Regions from separate parts of the Salinibacterium sp. NG22 genome, predicted to be linked through region 2. Evidence: predicted binding sites of a transcription regulator. Region 2 holds the regulator's gene; the other holds the start of a gene.
What was found. Region 2 encodes HrcA, which represses chaperone genes, less so after heat shock. Its sites were predicted from a motif close to TTNGCACTCGNNNNNNNCGAGTGCNAA; they were not measured.
Positions count from the first base shown of each region.

Region 1: a site for HrcA is predicted at 8,183-8,209, ahead of groL (chaperonin GroEL). Genes of this name have one in related genera too.

Region 1 is NZ_JADYWG010000001.1:1,025,340-1,035,149, reverse strand. It holds gene I6E81_RS05070 (alcohol dehydrogenase catalytic domain-containing protein) at 1-420, shown strand, start outside; gene I6E81_RS05065 (alcohol dehydrogenase catalytic domain-containing protein) at 599-1,639, shown strand; gene dapC (succinyldiaminopimelate transaminase) at 1,686-2,771, opposite strand; tRNA gene I6E81_RS05055 (tRNA-Thr) at 3,087-3,160, opposite strand; gene I6E81_RS05050 (DMT family transporter) at 3,197-4,168, shown strand; gene msrB (peptide-methionine (R)-S-oxide reductase MsrB) at 4,165-4,563, opposite strand; gene I6E81_RS05040 (GNAT family N-acetyltransferase) at 4,617-5,075, shown strand; gene I6E81_RS05035 (HtaA domain-containing protein) at 5,075-5,875, shown strand; gene I6E81_RS05030 (ABC transporter substrate-binding protein) at 5,884-6,990, opposite strand; gene I6E81_RS05025 (DUF3263 domain-containing protein) at 7,125-7,421, shown strand; gene I6E81_RS05020 (LytR C-terminal domain-containing protein) at 7,425-8,021, shown strand; gene groL (chaperonin GroEL) at 8,252-9,810, shown strand, end outside.
Region 2 is NZ_JADYWG010000001.1:511,810-521,619, reverse strand. It holds gene I6E81_RS02535 (DUF4190 domain-containing protein) at 1-7, shown strand, start outside; gene lepA (translation elongation factor 4) at 108-1,976, shown strand; gene I6E81_RS02525 (DUF1990 family protein) at 1,981-2,619, shown strand; gene I6E81_RS02520 (HAD family hydrolase) at 2,667-3,338, opposite strand; gene hemW (radical SAM family heme chaperone HemW) at 3,443-4,693, shown strand; gene I6E81_RS02510 (DUF4870 domain-containing protein) at 4,737-5,111, opposite strand; gene I6E81_RS02505 (DUF4870 domain-containing protein) at 5,237-5,605, opposite strand; gene hrcA (heat-inducible transcriptional repressor HrcA) at 5,817-6,839, shown strand; gene dnaJ (molecular chaperone DnaJ) at 6,863-7,963, shown strand; gene I6E81_RS02490 (16S rRNA (uracil(1498)-N(3))-methyltransferase) at 7,970-8,701, shown strand; gene I6E81_RS02485 (histidine triad nucleotide-binding protein) at 8,719-9,072, shown strand; gene I6E81_RS02480 (PhoH family protein) at 9,134-9,810, shown strand, end outside.

The DNA.
Region 1 (9,810 bases), 510 kb from region 2:
GGCATCCACTTCGGAGCCACGGATGTCGTAGCCGAGCGGGGCGAAGAAGGCATCGCCATGGTGCGCGAACTCACCGGCGGCTCCGGAAGCCACGCGGTTCTCGAAGCTGTCGGCTTCATGCCCGCCTACGAGCAGGCCCTCGGGGTCGTTCGTGCCGGCGGAGTGATCAGCCGTGTCGGCGTTCCGCAGTACGAGAATGCGCCTGTCGGCCGCGGCAGTCTCTTCGGCAAGAACGTCGGCCTTGTCGGCGGTGTGGCCCCCGCTCGCGCCTACATCGAGCAACTGCTGCCTGGTGTGCTCGACGGAACCGTCAACCCCGGCCTTGTCTTCGACCAGACCGTGAAACTCGAGCAGACCCCCGACGGCTACACCGCGATGGATGAGCGCACCGCTCTCAAGGTGATGGTCGACCCGACGTAGCAGTCGCGCGGCATCCCGACGACTAGCGGGAGGGCTCAATGCCGCCTGCGGACGACGTGGATGCTCTGCCAGAAATCGAAAATCACGCCGTGTAGGGTTGTTTCGTCATCTGGTCGCGCGTTCACGGATCCACGTGGAGAACGACTTCAGCCGCAGGCTTATAGTGCGAGGAAACCCTATGAAGGCAACATTTCTTTACGGCGCGGGCGACGTCCGAGTGGAGACAGTAGCGGACCCGGTGATCCAGCTTCCGACAGACGCTATCGTCCGGGTGGTTCGTGCGTGTGTCTGTGGCTCAGACTTGCACCCGTATCACACGCGTAAGCCAGGCCTGGTTGGTGCTCCGATGGGCCACGAGATGGTCGGAGTAGTCGAAGAAATCGGCTCTGAGGTTTCTACCGTGAAGCGAGGGGACCTCGTCGTCGCCACGTTTACGTACCAAGACAACACCTGCGTTTTCTGCCAAGAAGGATTCCACACATCGTGCCTCCACGGCGGCTTCTACAACAAGCCCGAAGTCGGCGGCTTCCAAGCGGAATACGCACGGGTGCCGCAGGCAGACGGCAGCCTGGTGACGGTGCCGGGCGTCGACGAGAAAAGTGAACTGATTCCGTCGCTTCTCGCCCTGTCCGATGTTTACCTCACTGGCTATCACGCCGCGCACATGGGGCGGGTCGGTGCGGGCAAGACTGTGACAGTGATCGGCGACGGCGCGGTCGGGTTGTCGGCCGTACTGGCGTCAAAGAAGCTCGGGGCCGAGCGGGTCATCCTCATGGGGCGGCATCAGTCGCGCACTGATCTCGGTGTCGAGTTCGGGGCAGACGAGATCGTGGCCGAGCGCGGAGAAGAAGGAGTCGCCCGGGTGCGCGAACTCACCCGCGGCGAGGGTAGCCACGTCGTTATCGAGGCGGTTGGCCACTTCCCGGCATACCAGCAAGCTTTGGGATCCGTCCGTGTGGGCGGCACCATCTCGCGCGTAGGCGTTCCCCAGTATTCCGAGGCTCCGATCGGATGGGGTTCACTCTTCAGCCGCAACATTACGCTCACGGGTGGCCCCGCCCCCGTGCGCGCCTACATCGAATCCGCGCTCCAGGACGTGCTCGACGGCTCGATCGCCCCGGGTCGCGTCTTTGACCGCGTCGTGGGTATCGACGAGGTTGCACTGGGATACGCCGCCATGGACTCGCGCGAGAGCCTCAAGGTGATGGTCGCCTTCTAGGCCCCGAGCTGGTTTCTCGTCAGCGGGACCACGAGCTGTGGTCCCGTCAGCGGGACCATGACTGGAGCGCGGTGATAGCCCGGTCGAGGTATTCATCGCGAACCGTCACGGCAAAGCGCACGAATTGCGTGCCGCTCGGACCGTAGAACTCGCCGGGCGAGACAAGCACGCCGATGTCGGCGAGCGCCATCGCGGTATCAATTCCGCTTTCGCCCCGCGTGGCCCAGAGGTACAGGCCGCTTTCCGAGCCGTGAATCTGGAGTCCGGCTGCCTCGACGGCAACTCGGAGACGCTCGAGGCGGGAGGAGTAGAGGGCGCGCTGCTCGGCCACGTGCTCATCATCGGACAGGACTGCGCTGAGCACCTGCTGCACGGGCGCGGGGACCATGAGACCTAGGCTGCGGCGCTTCGACGCGATCTTTCCGATCAGTTGCTCGTCTCCGGCGATCATGCCGCCTCGGTACCCAGCCATGTTGGACTGCTTGCTGACCGAATAGCAGGCGAGAACCTGGCTCATGTCGTCGCCAACCACTCTCGGGTCGAGGATGGAGGGGATCCGCTGCCCGTCGACCTCATTCAACACGGCGTAGCACTCGTCGCCGACGATCACCGCACCGAGCTCACGAGCTCGGGCGACAGCACGACGCAACTCCTCAACGGTCAAGGTCTGACCGTCGGGGTTGCGGGGGGAGTTCAGCCAAATGAGTTTGGTCGCTTCAGGCCACTTGGCCGGATCGTCCTCCGCGACGACGCTGGCGCCCACGGCGAGCGCCCCCGCTTCATAGGCGGGATAAGCCAGTGCGGGGCGTACCACGACGTCATCCGCGCCCAGCCCGAGCAAAAATGGCAGTAGACCCAACAGCTCTTTGGACCCGATCGTGGGTAGAACACCCTCTCGATTGAGAGGGACGCCACGTACGCGGTCGAACCAGTTCACCATCGCGTCACGCAACTCGACGACCCCAATGGTCAGGGGATAGCCAGGTGCGCCGCCCGCTGAAGCCAGCGCATCAATAAAGACTTGCGGCGTCGGGTCGACAGGGGACGCGGTCGCGAGGTCGGCAAACCCGCCCGGGTGGGCGACTGCGCGACGGCGGAGCTCGGCCGACACCTCCATCGCTGAAGGGCTCACAGGAGCCGAAGACCCCACGGGGGCGCTCACGCGGCTACTCCGGAGCAGCGAATCGAACGAATCGATACCGCCAGGGGAAGGGGCGATCGGGCTCCGGTGTGGTTAAAGAAAGCATCCATGTCATCCATAAAATCAGCGCTTCCTATGAATCTCATGGACGTGAACAGCCCATTGGTGTTGCGGGCACCGCTTTTAGGGTGATGAATGACCCGACGTATTAGACGTGTGGCACTCCGCCGACGGCCACTGGTTAAACAGCGATGTCGAGGACAGCTAGGGTTAAAACAACCCCGACTGCCCTCGACATCTTTGCTGGGCCTCCTGTCGGATTCGAACCGACGACCCCCGCTTTACAAGAGCGGTGCTCTAGCCAGCTGAGCTAAGGAGGCTTGGGCCAACGCCCTATTTTAGACATGACTTCACCTATGCTCCCAACCAACCCGCGCAGTCGCCGTCGCGCGCTCGCCGGAATCATCGCTGCAATCGTCGCTGGAGCCCTTGTTGCAGGCCAAAGTCGCATCAATGGAGAGCTCGCAGTAGAACTTCACGATTCGACTCTCGCGGCCCTCATTTCGTTCGGATCAGGGCTCGTCATCCTCACTCTGATCGTTCCGTTTGTGCCGAGTGCACGCGCCGGCTTCCGCACCCTGGGCGTCGAAGTGAGAAGCAAACGTCTTCCCTGGTGGTATCTCACCGGTGGAACCTTTGGCGCATTTTTCGTGCTCACTCAAGGTCTCGCTGCAACAGCCCTCGGAGTAGCGCTGTTCACCGTTGCGGTAGTGGCGAGTCAAACCATTAGCTCTGCGGTCATCGACCGAGTCGGAATCGGCAGCCTGCAGAAGCGGCCCGTTACTCCGCTCCGAGTGGCGGCATCCGCCCTCGCCGTGGGCGCAGTCATTTTTTCGGGGCTGTCAGACCTGCGCCTCGACGGACCCTTCCTGCTGGTGTTCTTGCCGCTTGCCGCTGGCTTCGGGATCGGATGGCAGCAAGCCATCAATGGTCACGTGCGGCATGTGACGCGTTCGCCGCTCACCGCGACCTACGTCAACTTCATTGCGGGCACCTCGGTGCTGGCCATCGCAGCGATCGTTTTTGGTTTTGTTGGCGGCTGGCAGCACGAGTTCCCCACCGACCTGACGCTGTATCTCGGGGGAGCGATCGGCGTGATCTTCATCATCGTTGCCGCAGTGCTCGTGCCCATCACCGGAGTGCTGTTCTTTGCCCTTGGCTCGATCGCCGGGCAATTACTCGGAGCGCTCGCTCTCGAACTTCTTTTGCCCACAGACAGCGATGGGGTGGCACCAACCACCATAATCGGCGTGGTACTCACCCTCATCGCAGTGGCGATCGCTTCGCTCTCCGGCAAGCGACCGCCCAAAACGCTGCTGTCGAACTAGTCCTGCTCGTCGAACTCCAGCGAGCTCGAGTTCAAGCAGAAACGGTCACCGGTCGGTGTCTGGCTGGCGTCGTCAAAAAGATGTCCGAGGTGTGAGCCGCAGGTTGCACAGACAACCTCGGTGCGCACCATCCCGAGTGAGCGGTCTTCACGCAGCTCAACAGCATCCGGGTTGATTGCTTCGTAGAAGCTTGGCCATCCCGAACCGGAGTCGAACTTGGTGTCGCTCTTGAACAGCTCTGCGCTGCACGCACCGCAACGGTAGGTTCCCGCACGCTTTTCGTCGAGAAGGGCGCCAGACCACGGACGGTCGGTGCCGGCTTCACGCAGCACTGAAAACTTGATTCCGAGCTCTTCGCGCCATTGCTCGTCTGTCTTAGTCACCTTGTACGTCATGTGGTCTCCTCTATTCGTGAGCTTTCTCTGCTCAGTACATTAAACTCGGGGATGTGCCTATTGATTCCGTGATCGCCAAGTCTTGGGGCGAAATAACAACATCCGAGCTCTACTCGATCATGAAACTGCGCACTGACGTATTTTTTGTTGAGCAAAAAGTCGACGAGACCGAACTTGATGACCGTGATCAAGAGGATGCCACCCGCCACTATTGGCTCGCCGACGGTGCTGACGTCGTCGCCTACATCCGCGTCCTGTTCAACGAGACAGCCGAACACCTCGACGGTCACCGTGTCATCGGTCGCGTTGTCGTGCGCGACGACCACCGCGGTGAAGGCCTCGCCCAGATCATCATGAAGCGCATCGTTGACGACTTCGGTGGCGAAGGGATGCTGCTGCACGCCCAGGAATACATCGTGCCGCTCTACACAAAGTTCGGTTTCGAAGCCTTTGGTGAGCTCTACGACGAAGCCACCATCATGCACCAGTCGATGTACCGCGCAGGTCGCTAATGCGCGGCCTCAACGTCTGCGTGCTCGGCCCCGCCGCGCTCATCGTCACCGCTGTTCTTATTGCGCTGACGCCGATGACCAGCAATGCTGCAGTTCTGGATGCCGCGGGCACCCCTTCTGCGCCGGCAGACGTCACCCTCGCGGCCGACTCTGACAGCTGTGACGTGACGGATGCCGCCATCACCTGGGGCCTCAAAGAGTCACTGCGGTCATACATCAGCGGCACCATCGCCAACGGCGAATGGGCGGTGAGCGACGGTGCCACCTACGAAACTCCCAACTTCGGTTGGACGGCAGGCTCCGGCCAACTCGACGCGGGCAGCGGCACTCTGGCTTTTGACGGCAGCCTTCGCCTCACGGGCCACGACGGCATCCTCGACACCACCCTCACGGGCCTTGAGATCGTCTTCGACGGCAGCACGACCGCCAACCTCGTTTTCGATGTCTTTGGAACGACCCAAGAAGGGCTCCCCGTAAACGAGAGTGCTGTCGAGTTCGCCACGATTGATGTCTCAGGCATCACCGTCGCCGATGGCGTAGCAACGCTCGCGGGCGCACCCGTCGTGCTCACTGAAGCAGGATCCGAAGCCTTCGGCACCTATCCGGCTGGGGAAGAATTCGACCCCATCACCGTCACTTTCAGCGCCAACCCCGAGTGCATGCCGCAACCTCAGGATGGCAACCAAGCCCTGCTAAGCGCTCTCATCATCGTCGGCGCCATCATCGCAATCCTCGTAGCGATCGCCATCGTTCTGATTCTGGGACGCCGGCGCCGCCGCAAGCGCGCTGCGGCAATGTAGCTGACGCTCTACGAACCTGATGTTGGCGCGTAAATCGCCCGAGCGAGAGCATCAAGCACCGTGACCGTGCGCGGGCCGAAGCTCAAAATTTCGCCGTCATCCATCTCGACGAAGCGCTGGTTCTTGCCCGCTTCGGTGAGCGCGACCGCGGGGCGGGCTTCGAGCAATCCACTCACGCCGCCAACACTGTCGAGACCGCCCGTCATCACCAGAATGAGATCAGGGTTGGCCGCGACCATCGCCTCGTCGGTCATAGGGCGCATGCCTTCGAGACCGATCTCGGCTGCGACATCCACACCGCCGAGCGCATCGATCAGCACATCTGAGCCCGACTCTTGACCGAACAAGTAGTAGATCCCTGACGTGCCCCGCAAGTAGACGAACATCATCCGCAGCCGGTCACCCGAGGGAACGATCTGAGCGATCTCCGCAACCTTCGCCTCGATCGTGGCGCTGAGCTCCGCAGCCAAGGCGTCGCCGGCGGCGGAAACCCCCAGCGCGGCTGCCGTTTGACGTGCCAACTCGGCGATGCCCTCAAGAGAAGGGTCCGTGTCGACGAACACCACCGGAATGCCCGCATCGCGCAGTTGCAGCACCACATCGATCGGGCCAATCGAGCCATCCGTCAATACAAGATCAGGGCGCAGCGCCAAAATGGCCTCGCTATTGACGGTGTGAGCGTTCGACGTAATCACCGGAAGAGTGGATGCCTCATCAAACGTCGTTGAAATATCCCGCGCCACCAGCGAATCCAGCATTCCCAGACCGGCAATCGTCGCCGCGATGGAGCCCGAAATGTCCATAGAAATCACGCGGTCAGTCGATGACACCGTGACGGGCACATCGCCAGCCAAATCGTGCGAAACCACCGTCACCGGCAACGACTGGGCGGGAGCGCTCGGGGGAGCGAGGATTCCGGATGACGGAAGCGCCGCCTGCACCAGCCCGCTGTAATCCTTCGCATCATCCAGCACCGTCAACGCGGTGAGGGGAGAAGCGAGATCAGCCGTGACCGTCACCGTCGGAGTCTCCGCAATAGTGGCAGCCGAACATCCACTGGCGGCAAGCACAACACCAGACAACACCGCCGCAGCAGTGAACAGTCGAGTGCGCATGACAACCAATCAGAAATATCGGGTACTAAGGCAATCCTAACCTCGACTCGCTCCAATTGGTCCACGAAGCCGAGTCGTTCGGCGGGCGCGCAGCCCCAACGCCCTAGGCTTGCCAACACAGTGGAGGTATTGCCGTGTCCGAAAACGAAGCCGCGTCGCATCCCACTACACGCCTGTCCGAACGCGACAGCCTCATCCTCGACTTTGAGCGCGAATGGACCCGACACGTCGGCGCCAAAGAAGAGGCCATTAGCTCCCAGTTTCAGGTGTCAAGCGCGCGCTATTATCAAATGCTCAATGCGGTAATCGACTCACCGGCAGCCGTGCGCTACGACCCCATGTTGGTCTCGCGACTGCGCCGCAATCGAGACAACCGGATGCGCAACCGATCAGTGCGCACCCCCGACCACAACGAAGAATTGACAGACTAAGCAATGGCGAGTTACCCGAAAGACCGATTCGACGAACTACCCGACGACGTCGACCGCATAGGAGCCCACCGTGGCCCTCGACGACGCGGACGCGGCTGGATCGGCTTCGCCTGGGCCCTGCTCGCCACCGGCGTGCTTGTCTTCGGCGGTCTCTTCGCCCTCAGCCAGTACCTCGATGACGACCTCGGCATCCCCTTCTTCGCCACACCAGAAGAGGCTGTCGTCACCCCCGAACCCACCGAAACCGTGCCGCCCGTCACCGACCCCGCCGCAATAGACCCCGAACGCGCGCTCACCATCGACGTGCTCAACGGAACACCGGAAAGCGGACTCCAAACCACCGTCTTTGACGAGCTCACCGCAGCAGGATGGCCGACAGGCAGCGCAGCCCCCGCCTCCGCGCGAGACATCGAAGACACCTACGTTTATTACAGCAATCCCGACGATGAAGATGTCGCTGCCGGCCTTGTTGCCGCCATCGGCCGCGGCGAAATTCGCCTCGTGGAAGAAGACATCTTCCCCGGCGCAGAACTCACCGTCGTTCTTGGCACCGACTACCTCACCCCCTCAGCAGAAGCCACAGAAGAGCCCACAGAATAAAGGGAAGCCCGCACTGCGGGCTGACGCACGCTCGCCCTGATGGGGTGCGCTGCGTCGACTTCTGATTGCCCCCTCCGAGTGCGCTGGGCTGTCTTGCACTCGCCCCTGTCGAGTGCGCTGCGCCGTCTTGCACTCACCCCTGTCGAGTGCTAATTTTGACCTTGGCACTCGCACAGTTCGAGTGCCAACTTATTCGCTTGTACGACGTCCGGGAGGGACGAGAAACACACATGGCAAAGATCATTGCTTTCAACGAAGAGGCCCGTCGCGGCCTTGAGCGCGGCCTGAACATTCTCGCTGACGCCGTAAAGGTCACGCTCGGCCCACGTGGCCGCAACGTAGTTCTTGAGAAGAAGTGGGGCGCTCCCACCATCACGAACGACGGTGTATCCATCGCCAAAGAAATCGAGCTCGACGATCCTTTCGAAAAGATCGGTGCTGAACTCGTCAAAGAGGTAGCAAAGAAGACGGATGACGTTGCCGGAGACGGTACGACCACTTCTGTTGTTCTTGCTCAGGCTCTCGTTCGCGAAGGCCTCCGTAACGTTGCTGCGGGTGCAGACCCCATCAGCCTCAAGCGCGGTATCGAAAAGGCAACCAACTCGGTCATCGAGGCACTCATTGCGAGCGCCAAGGAGATCGAGACCAAGGAAGAGATCGCGGCTACCGCATCCATTTCTGCTGGTGACCCCGAGATCGGTGCACTTATCGCTGAGGCGATCGACAAGGTCGGCAAGGAAGGTGTTGTCACCGTTGAGGAGTCGAACACGTTCGGCACCGAGCTTGAGCTCACCGAAGGTATGCGCTTCGACAAGGGATTCCTGTCGGCATACTTCGTCACCGACCAGGAGCGCCAGGAAGCGGTCTTCGAAGACCCCTACGTTCTTATCGTCAACGGCAAGATCTCGAACATCAAGGATCTGCTCCCCATCGTCGACAAGGTAATCCAGAGTGGCAAGCAGCTGCTCATCATTGCTGAAGACGTTGACGGAGAAGCACTCGCAACTCTCGTTGTGAACAAGATCCGTGGCATCTTCAAGTCGGTTGCTGTCAAGGCTCCTGGCTTCGGAGACCGTCGCAAGGCTCAGCTCGCTGACATCGCCATCCTCACCGGTGGCCAGGTCATCTCTGAAGAAGTTGGACTCAAGCTCGAGAACGCAACTCTCGAACTCCTCGGTCGCGCCCGCAAGGTCGTTATCACCAAGGACGAGACCACGATCATCGAAGGTGCTGGTGAAGAAGAGGCGATCGCAGGTCGCGTCAAGCAGATCCGTGCCGAGATCGACAACACTGACAGCGACTACGACCGTGAGAAGCTCCAAGAGCGTCTCGCCAAGCTCGCCGGTGGTGTTGCAGTTATCAAGGCTGGTGCCGCAACTGAGGTTGAACTCAAGGAGCGCAAGCACCGCATTGAGGACGCAGTCCGCAACGCCAAGGCTGCTGTTGAAGAGGGAATCGTCGCCGGTGGTGGCGTGGCCCTGATTCAGGCTGGCAAGATCGCATTCGACAGCCAGGCAATGGCTGACTTGGTCGGCGACGAAGCAACCGGAGCGAACATCGTCCGCGTTGCTATCGACGCACCGCTCAAGCAGATCGCACTCAACGCAGGCATGGAGCCCGGTGTTGTTGCTGACAAGGTCCGCAACCTCCCCATCGGTCACGGCCTCAACGCAGCAACCGGCGAATACGTCGACATGCTCGCTGCAGGCATCAATGACCCGGTAAAGGTAACGCGTTCGGCTCTGCTCAACGCATCGTCGATCGCCGGTCTGTTCTTGACGACCGAAGC
Region 2 (9,810 bases):
ACTTTAGGCGAATCGCAGTCCAGCCCGCACCGGTAACGGCGCGGGCTTTGGCCTGTCGCAGCGGTGGGTGCGCGCAGGATCGTCGGCTTCATGGGAGAATTGGGCGGATGTCTCCTCGCGCCTCTTACACACTTGAGCCTGCTTCGACCGATCCTGCGTTTATCCGCAACTTTTGCATCATCGCGCATATCGATCACGGCAAGTCCACCCTCGCTGACCGCATGCTGTCGGTCACGGGGGTTGTTAGCGACCGCGATATGCGGGCGCAGTACCTCGACCGCATGGATATTGAGCGTGAGCGCGGCATCACCATCAAGAGCCAGGCTGTGCGCATGCCCTGGTCCCTTACCGATGAAAACGGTAAGGAGCAGTCCTACGCGCTCAACATGATTGACACTCCCGGCCACGTTGACTTCACCTACGAGGTCTCGCGTTCGTTGGCGGCCTGTGAGGGCGCAATTCTTTTGGTGGATGCGGCCCAGGGCATCGAAGCTCAGACTCTCGCCAACCTCTACTTGGCGATGGAGAACGACCTCACGATCATCCCCGTGCTCAACAAGATCGACCTTCCGGCGGCTGATCCCGACAAGTATGCCGAAGAAATCGCAGGCCTCATCGGTTGTGACCCCTCGACCGTTCTTCGCGTCTCGGGCAAGACCGGCATGGGTGTTCCGGAGCTTCTCGACGAGGCAACGCGCCTCATCCCGGCCCCGGTCGGTGACCCATCGGCTCCTGCCCGCGCGATGATTTTCGACTCGGTGTACGACGCGTACCGCGGCGTCATCACGTACGTCCGCATGATCGACGGCAAGATGTCACCGCGTGAGAAAGTCATGATGATGTCGACGAAGTCGGCCCATGAGTTGCTCGAGATCGGGGTGAGCTCGCCCGAACCGACCCCGACGAAGGGGCTCGGCGTTGGTGAGGTCGGTTATCTCATTACCGGTGTGAAGGATGTTCGCCTGAGTAAGGTCGGCGACACGGTCACGAACTTTGCCAAGCCGTCGACGCAGCCGCTTAAGGGTTACTCCGAGCCGAAGCCGATGGTTTTCTCGGGTCTGTACCCGATCGATGGTTCCGATTACCCGGTGCTGCGTGAGGCTCTCGACAAGCTCAAGCTCTCGGATGCTGCGCTGGTTTACGAACCCGAAACGTCTGTGGCGTTGGGCTTTGGTTTCCGTTGTGGGTTCCTCGGCCTGCTGCACTTGGAGATTGTGCGCGAGCGTCTTGAGCGTGAGTTCAATCTCGACATGATCGCTACGGCTCCATCCGTAATTTACGAAGTAATGGGCGACGACAAGAAGTTCACGACTGTCACGAACCCGAGCGAGTTCCCTGGCGGCAAGATCGCGAGCGTTTCTGAGCCGATGGTGAAGGCATCCATTCTGACGCCGAAAGACTTCGTCGGAACGGTCATGGAACTCTGCCAGTCGCGTCGAGGCACCATGCAGGGCATGGAATACGTCGGCACCGATCGCGTTGAGCTGCACTACACGATGCCGCTTGGCGAGATCGTGTTCGACTTCTTCGATCACCTCAAGAGCCGCACTCAGGGCTATGCGAGCCTCGACTATGAGCCCAGCGGCGACCAGGAAGCTGACCTGGTGAAGGTAGACATTCTTCTTCAGGGCGAAGCGGTTGACGCGTTTAGCGCGATCGTGCACCGCGATAAGGCGTATGCCTACGGCGTGCTGATGACTGAGCGTTTGAAGAATTTGATTCCGCGCCAGCAATTCGAGGTGCCAATTCAGGCCGCGATTGGTGCACGCATCATCGCCCGTGAGTCGATCCGCGCGATGCGCAAAGACGTTCTCGCCAAGTGCTACGGCGGTGACATTAGCCGTAAGCGTAAACTCCTTGAGAAGCAGAAGGAGGGCAAGAAGCGCATGAAGATGGTCGGTCGTGTCGAAGTTCCGCAGTCTGCCTTTATTGCTGCGCTTTCCGGTGAAGTCGAAGCCGGGAAAGAGAAGAAGTAGACCTATGGATGCCCGCACCTACCCCAATGCGCCCGTCACGTACGGAGCGGTAGGTGCCACGCGCGGCAGCACTTTCACGGTGCTGCCTCCTGCTGGTTTCCGTCGTGTGCAGCGAAGTGCTCGCATCGGGCATGGTGAGCAGCGCTGGGCTTTTGCTCGCGAACAGATCCTTACCTGGGGCGTAAAGCGTCGCAGCGGGTTTGGTGTCACGTTGTTGCCCCGCGATCCACATGGCGAACTTCGCGATCTCTCCGCTGATAGCGCGGATCACCCTTTCGTTCGTCCCGGCGACACCATTGTTCTCTCGGTAGGCCGTGGGCGGTACACAGCGCACGAGCCGGTGCGCGTTGTGTATGTCGTTGATGACCCCACGGTTGCTGGCTTTGCCTATGGAACCCTTGAGGGGCATCCTCTGCGTGGTGAAGAGTCGTTCATGATCGAACGTCGCGACGACAACTCGGTGTGGATGACGGTGCGTTCGTTCTCGCGGCCGGCATCCTTCAAATGGATGTTGCTCTCACCTGCGTTGCGAATCTTTCAGTACCTCGTGGTGAGCCGCTACTTGCGCGCCCTCGCTGGAGCAATTCCCGCGAAGCTGCCGGGTGAGCAGGATGGCGCTGCGCCGATAGAGCCTGCGGCGTAGCTCGCAACGCTAGCGGGCAAGTATGCCCTCTCGCACAGCGCGTGCTATTAGCCGCGCGTCGCTAGCCGGTCGATTGCCTCGAGCACATCGTCGAGGCCGTTCTCAAGGTTTTCGACAACGACGAGTGCACTGGTTTCGCGGAGGTCGGCGACGCTGTAGGCGCCGGTAGCAACCGCGATGAAGGGGATGTTCGCAGAATCCGCGGCGAGGCCATCATTCGGGGTGTCACCAACGATCACGCTGGGTTGGTCTCCGAGCACGGTGGCGACGAGCGCGGTGAGGTGATGGCGGTCGGGGGAGCGATCGCCGAAGAACGAGGTCTCCCAATTGAAGTCTTCTGCGGCATAGCCTGCAGCAAGAAGCTTGACGCGGGAATGCTGATGGCCATTGCCGGTAAGGAGCGCGTTTGCCCAGCGATGGTCGGCGGCGGCCCGAAGTGCCTGCGGCCCTCCGGCAACAGCGGAACGCACGTAGCCATTGTCGTGCAACGCCTGCGTGCGCACATCGAGCTCGGTGAGCACATCATCGAGCAGAGTGGCGGCATATCCGTTGAGCACGAGCAGATCGGTGAGGATCTGTCCCTCGGTCTTGCCGTGGGGGTTTGTGATGAGCTTCGCGGGCGCAGCACCGGTGACTCTGGTGAATGCATCGAGGTAGACGGCAGCTCCGTCGGTCGAGTTATGGATGAGCGTTCCGTCGATGTCCCACAGGATGTGCATAGTCACTCATCCATGCTCCCATGTCCGAGGTGCGACAATTGACGTGTGCCCGCATGTCATAGTGTTGGCACGCTTTCTTCACCGTGTGTTAAGGGGATTAGTTCGTGCCAGGTGCGTTGCCGATTGCTGATCCTGCCCCTCTAGACGGGGCGCTGCCCGAGAGTGTCGCTGTTGACTCTGCGAACCGCGACTGGAGTGTGTACATTCACGTGCCGTTCTGCCGGGTTCGTTGCGGGTATTGCGACTTCAACACCTATACGGGCGAGGAGCTGCGGGGAGCGAAGCGCTCGGACTATGCCACCGAGGCGATTGCTGAGATCAGGCAGGCATCCACGGTGCTGTCGGATGCGGGCGTTGCGCCCCGCAAAGCATCAACCGTTTTCTTTGGGGGTGGCACGCCAACGCTCTTGCCCGTTACTGATCTCACGCGGATGCTCGCTGCGGCCCGGGACACCTGGGGCTTCACGGATGACGTCGAAGTCACCACCGAAGCTAACCCTGACTCTGTCGACCGCGACTACCTTCTCGCTTTGAAAGAGGCCGGCTTCACGCGGGTATCCTTCGGCATGCAGTCCGCGGTGCCGCATGTGCTTGCTACTCTCGAGCGCACTCATGATCCTGAAAAAGTTCCTCACGTCGTGAAGTGGGCGCGCGACGTTGAGCTCGACGTGAGTGTCGACCTCATTTATGGCACGCCGGGGGAGTCGCTGGCTGACTGGGAGCGTTCGCTCGATCACGCGATCGCCCAAAACCCGGACCACATCTCGGCGTATGCGCTCATTATCGAAACGGGCACGAAGCTAGCCGCCCAGATCAAGCGTGGTGATGTCGCCCCCGTTGATGACGACCTGCAGGCCGACATGTATGAGCTGGCAGACGCGAAGCTCGCCGCGGCCGGTTACGACTGGTACGAGGTCAGCAACTGGGCCAAGCGTGATGCGAACCCGGCGATCAGTCACGTGAGCCGCCACAATCTCGGCTATTGGTTGGGCAACGACTGGTGGGGTGTTGGCCCGGGTGCACACAGCCACGTGGGCGGGGTGCGATGGTGGAATGTGAAGCATCCGGCAGCCTATGCCGATCGAATCGCAGCCGGTCACTCACCGGGGGCGGGTCGAGAGACGCTCGCAGATTCCAGTAAGTATCTTGAGCATGTGCTTTTGCGTGCTCGCGTTCGCAACGGTCTGACCACGGCGTCGCTCGATGCAGAAGGCCGCACGGCGGTTGCCGGTCTTATCGCGGATGAGTTGGTGGAGGCCAGAGCCGCTATCGGTGGCACTATCAACCTCACGCTTAAGGGGCGCCTGCTTGCGGATGCCGTGGTACGACGATTGCTAGCAGACGCCCCTGTTTAGAGCGACACGGTGAGTGACACTGTGTTAGAGCGCCACCGTCGAGTTACTTGATGAACTCGATGGTCAGCGGGTACTTGTAGGCCTCGCCCTTGTTAGCAGCGACGGCGGCGATGATGCTGAAAATGATGATTACGATGCCGACACCGATGATCAAGAAGAGGCCGATGAAAATCGTGGTGAGGACGACACCGATCGCGTAAGCGATCGCCATCGTGATCTGGAAGTTCAGTGCGGTGCGGGTGTGGGCCCGCACGAACGGTCCGCGGTCCTTGAGTACGAGGTACCCGATAAGAGCGGGAATGAAGCTGAAGAAGATTCCGCCGACGTGAATCAGCGTCGACCAGAGCTTCTCGTCGCTCGGACTCATTGGTTGGATCGGCGCGTACGGCGAGGTGGGTGGTGGTGTGGAATCTGACATGACTCCATTAAACCCTGCATTGGCTCAAAGCGTGCATTGGGAAATAGGAAAGCCCCGAGAGCCGAAGCTCTCGGGGCGAAACCCGATCGGTCTAGCCGATGAGGGCCATTACTGCGAAGAAGACCCTACTTGATGAGGCGAAGTGCGAAGGGGTAACGGTAGTTTGCGCCGTCCTTCGCTTTGGTGAAGCCGATGATCGAGAAGATTACCGACACGACGAAGACGATCGGGAGCAAGATAGCGCCGATGAAAACGGCTACCAAAATGTTCGAGATAATGTAGGCGATCGCGATGGTGATCTGGAAGTTCAGCGCTTCTTTGGCTTCAACGTTGGTGAAAGCACCGCGGTCTTTGAAGACCAACCAGATGATCAGTGAGGGAAGGAAGCCGATGATTCCGCCCAAGTGAGCGAACGATGCCCACTGGTTGTCTTCGGTTGCGGTCAATTGTGCGGCCGGCTGCGGTGCTGCGGGCTGCGGATTTGCGTCAGTCATGTGTTCGTGCCTTTCAGGTGAACGAGGGAACTTCCCGGGTTTCATCAAAGTGCTCGGTGTCACACCTGAGCATTTCCACAGAAAGGTAGCGCTCAAGTACAAAGACACGCTAGCGGTATGGCACGCGCGGTGCAACGGGTGTGTCGCGGAGTGTCGAGTAAGATTGGCAGTCGAACGGATTGAGTGCCAATCAGGAAAGGTGGGTGGTGGCATGGTTTCCGCCCGCGGACTTGACGTGCTTCGAGTCATCGTGCAGGACTACGTTGCTACGCGCGAGCCTGTCGGTTCCAAATCGATCGTGGAACGGCATTCCTTTGGGGTGTCAGCAGCGACGATTCGCAACGACATGGTTTTGCTCGAGGACGAAGAACTCATTACGGCGCCACACACCTCGTCGGGGCGTGTGCCCACTGACAAGGGTTATCGAATGTTTGTCGACCAATTGGCCGACTTGCGACCCCTTACGAGTGCGCAGCGCCAGGCAATTGAGTCGTTCCTTGGCCAAGCCGACGATCTGGATGACGTGCTTGCGCGGTCCGTCCGGTTGCTGTCTCAGCTGACCAACAGTGTCGCTCTCGTGCAGTATCCGTCGCTCGCAACAGCCAGGGTGCGCCACGTGGAGCTTGTTCCGCTTACGGCGACTCGGATCATGACGGTGTTCATCACTGACTCCGGTCGGGTAGAACAGCGAATGATCGATCTGGCTGAGGCCCTTGACGATGTGTTCTTGGGCGAATTGAGGGCGAAACTTAACTCGGCGCTTAACGGCCAGTCCTTGCCGGCTGCCGCTGAGCGGCTGGCGAGCTTTGCCGAAGTTTTCCCCGTAGAACGCCGCCCGTTCGTCGCCCAAGTGACGTCGAGTTTGGTGGAGCAAGTGTTGGCGAACCGGGCCGACAAGCTCGTTTTGGCGGGCACAGCAAACCTTGCGCGAACCGAGCAAGACTTTACGGGCAGCATTTTTCCTGTGCTTGAGGCAATAGAAGAGCAAGTAACGTTGTTGCGCCTCTTTGGGGAGATGGAAGTAGCAAATGGATCAGTATCTACTCGCATCGGGCGAGAGAACGCAGAATTTGGATTAGAAGAGACATCGGTCGTCACGGGAGGGTATTCCTCTTTCGGCGGCGGTGTTTCGCGGTTGGGCGTACTTGGCCCAACGCGGATGGATTATTCGAACAACATGGCAGCGGTTCGCGCGGTAGCGCGGTACCTGTCACGACTTTTGGAAGAAAACTGAGCTCGTAAGGAGCAATCGGAACTTTGGCAGATCACTACGAAGCCCTCGGCGTTGCGCGCGAAGCGACGCCAGAAGAAATCAAGAAGGCATACCGCAAGCTTGCTCGCGAGCTGCACCCTGACGTGAATCCGAGCGCAGATGCGTCGGAGCGCTTTAAGTCGGTGACGCATGCGTACGACGTATTGAGTGATCCGCAGCAGCGCCAGCAGTACGACATGGGCGGCAGCGGCGGAGGTTTCGGCGGAGCCAACTTCGGTTTCGGCGACATTTTCGAAACGTTCTTTGGTGGCGGCGGTGGCGGCCAGACCGCCGGTCCTCGTTCGCGTCGTGAGCGTGGCCAGGATGCTCTGCTGCGCATTGAGATCAGCCTCAAGGACACGATGTTCGGCGTCACGCGCGATATCGAGGTCAACACTGCTGAACTCTGCGAGACCTGCGAGGGCAGCTGCACGGCTCCCGGAACCTCGCCGATTCGCTGCGACATCTGTCAAGGCAGCGGCCAGATTCAGCGCCAGGTGCGCAGTCTTCTTGGCAATGTCATGACGTCAAGCCCCTGTGGTACGTGCCGCGGCTATGGAAATATCATCGTGAATCCCTGCGCTACGTGTGCAGGCCAGGGCCGTGTCCGAGCTCAGCGCACGATCTCGGTGGATATTCCTGCCGGCGTCGAGACCGGTCTGCGCTTGCAGATGCCCGGTCAAGGTGAAGTTGGCCCCGCTGGTGGCCCGCACGGTGACCTGTTCTTGGAGATCAAGGTTCGCCACCACGACATTTTCAGCCGTTCAGACGATGACCTGCTTGCGACCGTTGAAGTGCAGATGATCGACGCGATCATGGGCACCACGGTCATGCTTGATGGGCTTGACGGTGAAGTTGAGGTGGGCATCAAGCCGGGAACGCAGAGTGGCGAGGTGCTCACGGTCAAGGATCGTGGAATCACCGCCCTTCGCGGTGGCGGTCGTGGTGACTTGCGATTGGGCATCCAGGTGGTTACGCCCACCAAGCTCAGCGGTGCGGAGCAGACCTTGTTCAAGCAGCTGGCTGCTGTGCGTAAGAGCAAGCAACCGCACTTTGCTGAGTTCCAGCAGGGCTTGTTTGCAAAGCTCCGCGACCGGTTCCTGTAGGTCGCCGTGGCTCACCTCTATATCGATGAGGAGCTCGGTGACACGAGTGTCGGCGATACCGTTTCGCTCGGCAATGCTGAGGCGCGCCATGCGGTCACCGTCTCGCGGTTGAAGGTTGGCGAAGTCATTGCCATCAGCAACGGTGCGGGTCTCGTGGTCTCCGGTCCGGTTGTCACGGCAGAACATACGCAGCTCACGATTGAGGTTGCCGAAGTGCAGCAGTCGCCTCGGCGTACCCCCGCAGTATTCCTCGCGCAGGCTCTTGCCAAGGCCGACCGTGATGAGCTCGCCGTGCAAGTGGCCACTGAGCTGGGTGTCGACGGTGTTATTCCCTGGTCGGCAGCACGCAGTATTTCGCGCTGGCAAGGCCCCAAGGTCGCCAAGGGGCGCGACCGCTGGGCAGCAATTGTGCGCGAGGCGAGCAAGCAGTCGTTGCGCACGTGGCTTCCTGACGTGCTCGATCTTGTGACGACAAAGCAGTTGGCAGCGTTTGCGTCAACGACGCGGATGCTCGTGCTCGAACCTACTGCGACAGAAACGCTTGCGGACCTCGACGTCGACGACCGTGACATCGTTCTGGTGGTGGGGCCGGAGGGTGGTGTCGCGGATCACGAGCTTGCGCTCCTTACGGCGGCCGGTGCATCCACGATTCGACTCGGTAGTGAAGTGTTGCGCACCTCAACTGCGGGCCCGGCAGCATTGGCGGCTTTGAACGTCAAGCTTGGCCGTTGGAGCTAGAGGTTTAGGCTAGAGACATGTCTGATTCTCCCTCGATCTTTACGAAGATCATTGCTCGCGAAATTCCCGCCGATATTGTCTTCGAGTCAGATTCGGTGATCGCTTTTCGTGACATCGCCCCGCAGGCGCCCGTGCACCTGCTCATTGTGCCGAAGACCGAAGAGTTCGCCAACGTGACAGAACTTGCTGCTGGCAACCCGGCACTTTTGGCCGACATTGTCGCGGTGGCGCAGAAGCTTGCCGACGATTACGCAGGCGGACAGTACAGACTGATTTTCAACACCGGCGAAAACGCTGGTCAAACCGTTTTCCACGTGCACGCTCATGTGCTCGGCGGAAACCTCGAGGAAGGCACCCTTGGTCACTCGTGACTCTGAGTCCGAACGTTCCACAGACCGCACAAGCGTCTCGATTGAAGTAGACGGTGTCGCCATGGTGCGACTACTCGGTCCGCAAGATCGACTCTTGCGAGTGGTGGAGAGCAAGTTCTCCGACGTTGAAATGCACGTCCGCGGCAACGAAATCACTCTGAGCGGTCCACCAGCATCGGTGGAATCCGCTCAAGAACTCGTGGATGAACTGGTCACTATGGTGCGCGGAGGACACGACTTGGGCGAGATTGAGGTCGACTCTTCGGCGAGCATCCTGCGTCAGAATCAGGGCAGCCCGAAAACGCTCCTTGGCCAAACAATCCTCACGGCACGCGGAAAGGCGATTCGCCCGAAGACGCTTGGTCAGTCGCAGTACGTCGACGCGATGGACAACAATACGATCGTGTTCGGAATCGGCCCGGCCGGCACCGGAAAGACGTACTTGGCGATGGCCAAGGCCGTGCAGGCGTTGCAACGCAAAGAGGTTGACCGCATCATCCTGAGTCGACCTGCCATTGAGGCGGGGGAGCGTTTGGGATTCTTGCCCGGTTCTTTGACCGACAAGATCGACCCGTATCTGCGTCCGCTCTACGACGCGCTCAACGACATGATGGATCCCGAACTTGTGCCTAAGTTGCTCGCAGCGGGCACTGTTGAGGTTGCCCCGCTCGCCTACATGCGCGGTCGCACGCTCAACAACTCATTCGTTGTGCTCGACGAGGCCCAAAACACTACGCC